DNA from 3 places in the Thauera sp. WB-2 genome. Region 2 is predicted to be linked to each of the others. Evidence: predicted binding sites of a transcription regulator. Region 2 holds the regulator's gene; each other region holds the start of a gene.
What was found. Region 2 encodes sigma-54, which starts transcription at its own class of promoters, with help from an activator protein. Its sites were predicted from a motif close to TGGCACGCTTNCTGCTNA; they were not measured.
Positions count from the first base shown of each region.

Region 1 (3,078 bases), 2.1 Mb from region 2:
CCGTGACGTCGATCGCCTGGCCGGGCCGTGCAAACGCGGGCAGGTTCGCAGTGACCATCACGGCGGCCACGTTCTTGAGCTGCATGTTGGTGCCCTGGGGCACGGTCACACCCATGTTGCTGAGCATGTTGACGATGCTCTGCTTGGTGAAGGGCGTCTGCGTGGTCTGGTCTCCGCTACCATCGAGGCCGACGACGAGGCCGTAGCCGACGAGCTGGTTGTCACGCACGCCGGCGATCGAGGCGAGATCCTTGATGCGCTCGGGGGCAGCCTCGGCGGCAGAGGAGAGAAAGATGCCAGCGGCCACGGCAACCGCCACGGCACGCATCAGCAAGGTCTGGATCCGGAGCATGGCGAGCCTCGATCAGAAGGGCAGCACGGCAAGGAAGAAGCGCTGCAGCCAGCCCATGGTATTGGACTGGTCGATGAAACCGCTGCCGCGATACTCGATGCGCGCATCGGCCACCTGGGTGGACTGGACGGTGTTGCTGGAGGTCACGGTGTTGGGATCGACCACACCGGAGAAGCGGATGAACTCGCTGCCCTGGTTGATCGCCAGCATCTTCTCGCCTGACACCAGCAGGTTACCGTTGGGGAAGACGTCGATCACGGTGACCGTGACCGTGCCGTTGAAGGCGTTGTTGGCGCGCGCGCTGCCGCTGCCGCTGAAGTCGGAATCCACACCGGCCTCGACGCCCAGGCCGTTGAGCCCGCCCAAGGGCAGGCGCGAGGTCGCGGTGATGCCACCCGACATCTCGGAGCCACGGCTCGCGCTGGCGTTCGCGCTCTTGGTGGCCGTGTTGCGCTCGACCAGGTTGATCGTGATGATGTCGCCGACATGGCGAGCACGCCTGTCCTCGAACAGGGGCCTCGCCGCCGCAGCCTGGTAGATGGCACCGTTGGCCGGTGGCTGGGCCATGCGCTCGCCGGGGCGCACGCTCATGGGCTGATGCACTGCCGTGGGCGGGACGCTGTCGATGGATGCGCACCCCGACAGCAGGGCAAGGGCCAGGAGTGCGAAGCTGCGGATGACGGACATGGCCGCGCCCTCAAAGCTGGGTCAGCCGACCGAGCATCTGGTCGGATGTCGAGATCGCACGCGAATTGAGCTCGTACGCGCGCTGGGTCACGATCATGCTGACGAGTTCCTCGGCGACGTTGACGTTGGAGGTCTCGACGTAACCCTGGTTGATCACCCCGGCGCCATTGGTCCCGGGCTCGGTCGGCGTCGCCTCGCCGCTCGATGCGGTCTCGTAGAACAGGTTCTCCCCCGCGCTCTGCAAGCCACCGGGGTTGATGAAGGTGGCCACCTGGATCTGCCCCACCGGCTGCGGCTCGACCTGGTCCGGCACGGTAACGGTGACGGTACCGTCCTTGCCGACAGTGATCGAGCGGGCATTGGCCGGGATCTGGATGGCGTCGAGCAGCGGATAGCCGCTGGCGGTGACGACGTTGCCCTGGTTGTCCAGTTGCAGCGCCCCGTCGCGGGTATAGGCGGTGGAGCCGTCGGGCATCGAGATCTGCAGGAAGCCGTTGCCCTGGATGGCGAGGTCGAGCGCCCCCCCGGTCTGTTGCAGGCTGCCCTGGGTGAAGATGCGCTCGGTGGCGACCGGGCGTACGCCGGTACCGATCTGCAGCCCGCTCGAGACCTGGGTCTGCTGCGTTGTCTGCGCGCCGGGCTGGCGGATGGTCTGGTACAACAGGTCCTCGAACACCGCGCGCTGGCGCTTGTAGCCGTTCGTCGACACGTTCGCCAGGTTGTTCGAGATCACATCCAGCGAGGTTTGCTGGGCATCCAGCCCGGTACGGGCGGTCCACAACGAGCGGATCATGATGAAGTCCTCTGTTCTGCCTTGCCGCTGCGGCAAAGGCTGCCGCAGGGTGGCGGCGTTTGCCGCAATTTCACGGGATCAGTCTAGCCCTCGGACGGGCCAGGCGATTGCACGATAAGCAACGCAAAAACCGTGCTAATCGCCGCGCCCCGCGGGCAGGACATCAACGCCAGGACAGCACCTGGCTGGCGGCACGGTCATTGGCCTCAGCGTTCTGCAGCATGCGCACCTGCATCTCGAACTGACGCGCCAGCGAAATCATCTGCACCATCTGGTCAGCCACGTTGACATTGCTGCCCTCGAGGTAACCGCCTGCGACCTGGACATTGGGATCGACCGGCGCGGCGGCACCGTCGGCGAGGCGGAACAGACCGTCGTCCCCGCGCACGAGATCGGCCTCGGGCGGATTGACCAGCTTGAGCTGGCCGACGAGGTTCACGACCCCGTCGTCGGGGTTGATGGACGAAATCGAGCCGTCACGGCCGATGACGATCTCGGTATCGGGCGGCAGCGTCACCGGGCCACCGTCGCCAATCACGGGCAAGCCATCGCGCGTCTGCAGCACCCCTGCCGGGCTGAGCGCCAGACTGCCATTGCGGGTATAGGCCTCGCTGCCGTCCGGCTGCTGAACGGCCAGCCAGCCCTTGCCTTCGAGCGCAACGTCGTAGGGCCGTCCGGTGTATTGGATCGGCCCCGGAGCGAAGTCGTTGGCGATGCTGGCGTCGACCGCGAACGAGCGCGTGCGAAAGGCCTCGGTCTGGATCTCGACCGCTCTCAGCTTGTGCAACTGCGAGCGGAAACCGGTCGATGCCGCATTGGCGATGTTGTTGGACACCGCCGCCTGCTGGTCCATCGTGCCCTTGGCACCGGTCATCGCGGTGTAGATCAGGCGATCCATGTTCGACTCCCTTCGTTCTGTCGGCCGGCAGCCGGATCAGGCATCAGCGCAGATTCACCAGCGTCTGCAGGATCTGGTCCTGGGTGCGGATCGATTGCGCGTTGGCCTGGTAGTTACGTTGCTGGATGATCATCTGCACCAGTTCCTGGGTCAGATCGACGTTGGATTCCTCGACCTGACCGGCCGAGATCACGCCATTGAGCCCGTTGCCCGGCTCGCCGCGGGCAAAGCCGCCGGACTCCGGGGTCTCGACCCAGTAGTTGTTGCCGATGGGCGACAAGCCGTTGTTGTTGCGCACGGTCGTCAGGTTGACGATCGCGATGTCCTTGGTGATGCCGTTGGTGTAGC
Region 1 is NZ_CP088935.1:1,760,913-1,763,990, reverse strand. It holds gene LQF09_RS08095 (flagellar basal body P-ring protein FlgI) at 1-352, opposite strand, end outside; gene LQF09_RS08090 (flagellar basal body L-ring protein FlgH) at 365-1,039, opposite strand; gene flgG (flagellar basal-body rod protein FlgG) at 1,050-1,832, opposite strand; gene flgF (flagellar basal-body rod protein FlgF) at 1,996-2,730, opposite strand; gene flgE (flagellar hook protein FlgE) at 2,774-3,078, opposite strand, start outside.
Region 1: a site for sigma-54 is predicted at 1,953-1,970, ahead of flgG (flagellar basal-body rod protein FlgG). Genes of this name have one in related genera too.

Region 2 (3,078 bases):
ATTCCTGCGTGCGAATCCGACGCTTGCGCGCGAAATCGAAAACAAGGTCCGCGTCGCCGTCGGCCTGCCCGAACTGCCGCCAGCGGCACCGGCAACGGCCACGGAAAGCTGAGCCAAGCCAGGACACCATGGGCGCCCCCAGCCTGCGCGAACGCGCGCTTCGCCATCTTGCCCGCCGCGACCACTCGCGCGCGGAGTTGACGCGCAAGCTGGCCGCCCACGGCGAGGCTGACGAGGTGCAGGCAGTGATCGAGCGCATGGGCGAGCTCGGCCTGCAGTCCGACAGCCGCTACGCCGAAGCCTACGTGCGCACCCGCGCCAACCGTTTCGGCGGCAGCCGGCTGCGCAGCGAGCTGGCGCGGCGCGGGATCGACCGTGAACTGATCGAGGCAACACTCGCCACGGAGTGCGTAGAATCGGAACTGGAGCGTGCCCGCGCAGTGCTGCGCAGCCGCTTCCAGGCGGCCCCGGCGGATGCGCGCGAATGGGCACGCCAGGCCCGTTTCCTGCAAACCCGCGGCTTTGCACCCGAACTGATCCGCAAGCTGCTGAAAGAACCCCGCGATGAGTCTGCTTAAGGTCTCCAGCCTGCAAAAGCGCTACAAGGCGCGCACCGTGGTCCACGACGTCGGCTTCGAGGTCGGTTCGGGCGAGGTCGTCGGCCTGCTCGGCCCCAACGGCGCCGGCAAGACCACCTGTTTCTACATGATCGTAGGCTTGGTCCGTGCCGACGGCGGCCAGATCAACCTCGACGGCACCGACCTCACCCACCTGCCGATCCACGCCCGTGCGCGTCTGGGCCTGTCCTACCTGCCGCAGGAGATGAGCGTCTTCCGCAAGCTCACCGTGGCCGAAAACATCCGTGCCGTGCTCGAGCTCCAAGGGCTCGAGGCGCACCAGGTGAAGACCCGGCTCGACGAACTGCTGCTCGAGCTTGGCATCAACCACCTGCGCGACAACACCGCCGTCTCACTCTCCGGCGGCGAGCGCCGGCGTTGCGAGATCGCGCGCGCACTTGCAACCGACCCGCGCCTGATCCTCCTCGACGAACCCTTCGCAGGGGTCGACCCGATCGCGGTGATCGACATCCAGAAGATCATCCGCTTCCTCAAGGAGCGCGGCATCGGCGTGCTGATCACAGACCACAACGTGCGCGAGACGCTCGGCATCTGCGATCGTGCGTACATCATCAGCGAGGGCCGGGTACTGGCAAGCGGCGAACCGGCCGAGATCATCGACAACGAAAGGGTGCGCCAGGTTTACCTGGGCGAGCATTTCCGCCTGTGAATCCGCGCGCGCGTCGACAGCGATGAAACCAAGCCTCCAGCTCAAGCTCTCCCAGCACCTTACCCTGACGCCGCAGCTGCAGCAGTCGATCAAGCTGCTGCAGCTGTCGACCATCGAGCTGAACCAGGAGATCGAGCGCTTCCTGCTCGAGAACCCGATGCTCGAGCGCAGCGACGGCGACGGTGTCGAGTTCGTACCACCGCTTCCACCGGGCAGCCCCCCCGAACACGAGGCCAGACAGCAACAGGCGAACACCCCCGAGGCGCCAGCCAGCGCTACGGACAGCGACGCCGGCGACCATGCCGACCATGGCAGCGCCGACGAAGGCATGGACTGGTCCAATGTCGGCAGCGGCGCATCGAGCCGCAGCGAGGACGACGACGACGTCGATTACCAGGAACTGCAGGCGGCCGGCGTCTCCCTGCGTGAACACCTCGACCAGCAGGTGTCGCTGTCGCCGCTGTCAGACCGCGACCGCGCCCTCGTGCGCTTCATCATCGAAGCCTTGGATGACGACGGCTACCTTCACCAGCCGCTCGATGAGCTCCTCGAACTGCTTCCGGACGACGCCGACGTCGATGTCGATGACCTGAGCATCGCGCTGCGCCACGTACAGAACCTCGAGCCCGCAGGCATCGGCGCGCGCAGCCCCAGCGAATGCCTGTCGCTGCAGCTCCGTACCCTGCCGGCTTCGGCGACGCGCACGCTCGCGCTCGAGATCGTCGACAAGCACCTCGAGCTGCTCGCCGAGCGCAACTTCGTCAAGCTCAAGAAGCTGACCGGCTGCGACGACGAGGCCCTGCGCGCCGCCCATGCCCTGATCTGCAGCCTCGATCCCCACCCCGGCTCGCGTTACTCGAACGCCGAGACGCGCTACGTACTGCCGGATGTGGTCGTACGCAAGCTGCGCGGGCGGTGGACGGTCAGCCTGAACCAGGAGGCAATGCCGCGTCTGCGCATCAACCGCCTGTATGCCAGCCTGCTGCAGCAGAACCGCGGCCAGGGTGGCGGCCTGAGCGGACAGTTGCAGGAGGCACGCTGGCTGATCAAGAACGTGCAGCAGCGCTTCGACACCATCCTCCGGGTGTCCCAGGCCATCGTTGACCAGCAGAGGCAGTTCTTCGATCATGGGGAGGTGGCAATGCGGCCACTCACCCTCCGGGAGATCGCGGACCAACTCGAGCTGCACGAGTCCACCGTGTCGCGCGTGACCACGCAGAAGTACATGGCGAGTCCGCGCGGGGTGTTCGAACTCAAGTATTTCTTCGGTAGTCACGTCGCCACCGACACCGGTGGAGCGGCCTCGTCTACGGCGATTCGCGCGCTGATTCGCCAACTGGTTGACGCCGAGGACAGCAAGAAGCCGCTGTCCGACGCCAAGATTGCCGAAGTCCTTGGCCAGCAGGGTATCGTGGTCGCACGGCGCACGATCGCCAAGTATCGCGAATCCCTCAATATCCCGCCGGTCAGCCTGCGCAAATCCATCTGACAAAAACAGGAGTCAACATGAATCTCAACATCACCGGGCGCCACGTCGAAGTCACTCCGGCCATTCGCGACTACGTCACCTCCAAGCTTGATCGCGTCATCCGTCACTTCGACAACGTCACCAGTGTCGCGGTGATCCTCTCGGTCGAGAAGCTCAAGCAGAAGGCCGAGGTCACCCTGCACGTGCGCGGCAAGGACATCTTCGTCGAAAGCGATGATGCCGACCTGTACGCGGCCATCGACGCGATGACCGACAAGCTCGACCGCCAGGTGCAGAAGTACAAGCAGAAACTGGCCGACCAC
Region 2 is NZ_CP088935.1:3,839,541-3,842,618, forward strand. It holds gene recA (recombinase RecA) at 1-112, shown strand, start outside; gene recX (recombination regulator RecX) at 129-578, shown strand; gene lptB (LPS export ABC transporter ATP-binding protein) at 565-1,287, shown strand; gene LQF09_RS17520 (RNA polymerase factor sigma-54) at 1,310-2,776, shown strand; gene hpf (ribosome hibernation-promoting factor, HPF/YfiA family) at 2,794-3,078, shown strand, end outside.

Region 3 (3,078 bases), 2.1 Mb from region 2:
TCCTGGTTCCTCAGCTGCGTCGTCAACAGCTTGAGGAAGCGGCCCTGCTGGTCTTCCTCGGGCTTCTGGACGGGTTCGCTGCGGGCCAGGCTGGCCAGCACGCTGTTTGCAGTCTGGTTGTTCGAGACGGTGGTCATGGTGTGCTCCTGCTAGCGGCATCGTTTGCCGGACGGGCTTACTGTCCGATCTGCAGTGTCCTCTGGAGCAAGGTCCGTGCCGTGTTCATGATCTCGGCGTTGTTCTGGTACGAGCGTGAAGCGGAAATCATGTTCACCATCTCCTCGGCAACGTTGACGTTGGGCATCTCGACGTAGCCCTCCGCGTTTGCCGCCGGGTTGTTGGGCTCGTACACGAGCCGCATCGGCGCCGCACTGTCGACGATCTGCGTGACCTGGACGCCGATCGCGCCGGGTCCGGCGACCGGACGGGCGGCGAACACCACCTGCTTGGCGCGATAGGGTTCGCCGGTCTCGGTCGTGACGCTGTCGGCGTTGGCGAGGTTGGACGCCGTGGTGTTGAGGCGCATCGACTGCGCGTTGAGCGCAGAACCTGCAATCTGGAAGACGTTGAGCATGCTCATGGCTGGACTCCTTACTGACCGGTGAGCGCGGTGTTGAGCGAACGCAGCATGCCGTTGATGAAGGTCACGCTCGCCTCGTAGCGCAGCGCATTCTCGGCAAACGCGGCACGCTCGATGTCCATGTTCACCGTGTTGCCATCGACCGAGGACTGCAGCTCGGTACGGTACTTGGCGTAGTTCTCCGCGCTCGCAGAGGCACCACCCGTGATGTGTCCGGCATGCGTGGTCTGGAGCGCAACACCGCTGCGCGCGGCTGTCATCGCCCCTTGCAGGGCGCTCTTGAAGTCGATGTCGCGCGCCTTGAAGTGCGGCGTATCAGCGTTGGCGATGTTGGAGGCGAGCAACTCCTGCCGGTACGCCTGCAGGTTCAGCGCGGTCTGGTGGAAACGGAACTGGTTGTCGACTAGGGTCTTCATCGCATGGCCTCGGGAACGGGCTGCACCATCGCGGCACGGGTGAATGCGGCATGGCGGGCTTCCATGAACCCGTGGTCGCAGCTTTCATGCCAGCCATGTTACGAGGCATGGCGGGCCTCCACTCTCGCGATAAGACCGCGGAAAGCAGCCCTTCTTTGCCGCTTGCCCGCGCATCGCGGCAAAAGCTGCCGCCTTGCCCTGTCCCTCGGAGCGTGCTGCAATCCCACCCATGAACACGTCCGCGACCTCTTTCCCTCGCGCCCGCCCGGGCACGCCGGGACGCGGCCCCAGCCGCTGCATCGGCGCCCTGCTCGCCAGTACGATCGTGGCGACGGCCGCCTCCGCCCACCAGCCCTCGGAGCCGATCGAACACGCGGTGCAGGCGTTTCTGGAGCACGAGGTCCAGGGCATGCCCGGCGACATCCGTATCGGCGTAAACCGCTTCGACCCGACAAACCGGCTGCCGGCCTGCGCCAGCATCGTCCCCTTCCTGCCGCCAGGGGTGCGCCCGTGGGGTGCGATCAGCGTGGGCATCCGCTGCGACGCGCCGATGCCATGGACCGCCTACGTTCAGGCACGGGTGCAGGTGTTCGGCCCTTACCTCGTCGCTGCACGGGCCTTGCGCTCATCGGAGCGCCTCGACGCCGTCGATGTCGAAGTCCGCGAGGGCGAACTGAGCGCCCTTCCAGACAACGTCCTTTCGGCGCCGGAGCAGGCCGTGGGTCACATCACCCGCTTCGCGGTAGCCGAAGGCATGCCGCTGCGCGCAAGCGTGCTCCGGCAAGCCAACGCGGTCAGCCGCGGCCGCCCCGTCCAGGTGTACACTCAGGGCGAAGGCTTCACCGTCTCCGGCGAAGGACAGGCACTCAACGACGCAGCGCCCGGAGAACGCGTCCGCGTACGCCTGCCTGGCGGACAGATCGTCCACGGCGTGGCGCGTGCCGACGGCGGTGTCATGCTGGGTTTTTGATACGGCGAGGGCACACGCTTCGACATAGCGGATAATTCGCTAAAGTTTAGCGAAGGGGTGCCGTAGACCCTTTCGACTCATAGTGTTCCTGGAAACCATCATGAAGATCGAAAGCTCGGGCAAGGCCTACGTCCCCACGCCCGCACAGGACAACCGCGCGCCAGCTGCGCGTGCCAAGACCGAAGCACAGAGCAGCGCCGAAAGCGTCCAGATCTCGCCGATGGCCTCGCTCATGCGCAAGGCCGAAAGCACGATCTCCGGTACGCCCGAGGTCAACATGCAGCGCGTCGACGAGATCCGCCAGGCCATCTCCGAGGGCCGCTTCAAGGTCGACGCCAGCCGGATTGCCGACGGGCTCCTCGACAGCGTCAGGGAAATGCTGGGTTCGCGCGGGTAAGCCAGGAGCGTTAAGATTCGCGCACGCGAACTTCCTGCCCACGCCGGCCCGACCCCATGCAGACTACCGCCCAACCGCCAGCAGAACTCCAGCGCATCGCCCTCCTGGTCGAGGCCGAACTGCTCCAGCTGGGTGAGTTCCTCGCCCTGCTCGACCGCGAGGAGGCCGTGCTGATCAAAGGCGACACCGACGCCCTGCTGGCCATCGCCAACGAGAAGAACGAGCGCTATCGACAGCTGCAGCGGCTCACCGACGAACGCAGCCGCCTTCTGGGGCGTGCCGCGCTCACCAGCGCAGACGCGGCCATGCGCACGCTTTTCGGCAACCTGCCGCGCGTGCTGGTGCGCTGGGACGAACTGGTCAGCGCGGCCCGCCAGGCCCGCGACCGCAACGCGCTCAACGGCAAGCTGATCCTCGAACGCATGGCCGGCAACCAGGCTGCCCTGTCCATCCTGCTGTCGGCCGCCAACCACCCGCAACTGTACGACGCCGACGGCCTCTCCAAGCCTACCGGCGGCGGCCGCATGCTCGGCAGTGCCTGAATCTTTATCCAGTCCTGCAGTCTCATCAGCCACGCGCTCTCTGCTATCCTTGCGCCCTTCGTGACACCGAACGGGCGCGCAGCATGGCTGGCAAGCAAGACACTCCAAAGCAGTACGACGAATCGTCCTTCCGAGTCCTGAAGGGGCTGGAGCCGGTGCGCGAACGCCCCGGC
Region 3 is NZ_CP088935.1:1,756,249-1,759,326, reverse strand. It holds gene LQF09_RS08070 (flagellar hook assembly protein FlgD) at 1-137, opposite strand, end outside; gene flgC (flagellar basal body rod protein FlgC) at 176-580, opposite strand; gene flgB (flagellar basal body rod protein FlgB) at 592-996, opposite strand; gene flgA (flagellar basal body P-ring formation chaperone FlgA) at 1,226-1,966, shown strand; gene flgM (flagellar biosynthesis anti-sigma factor FlgM) at 2,067-2,363, shown strand; gene LQF09_RS08045 (flagella synthesis protein FlgN) at 2,420-2,905, shown strand; gene LQF09_RS08040 (DNA topoisomerase IV subunit B) at 2,989-3,078, shown strand, end outside.
Region 3: a site for sigma-54 is predicted at 1,071-1,088, ahead of flgB (flagellar basal body rod protein FlgB). Genes of this name have one in related genera too.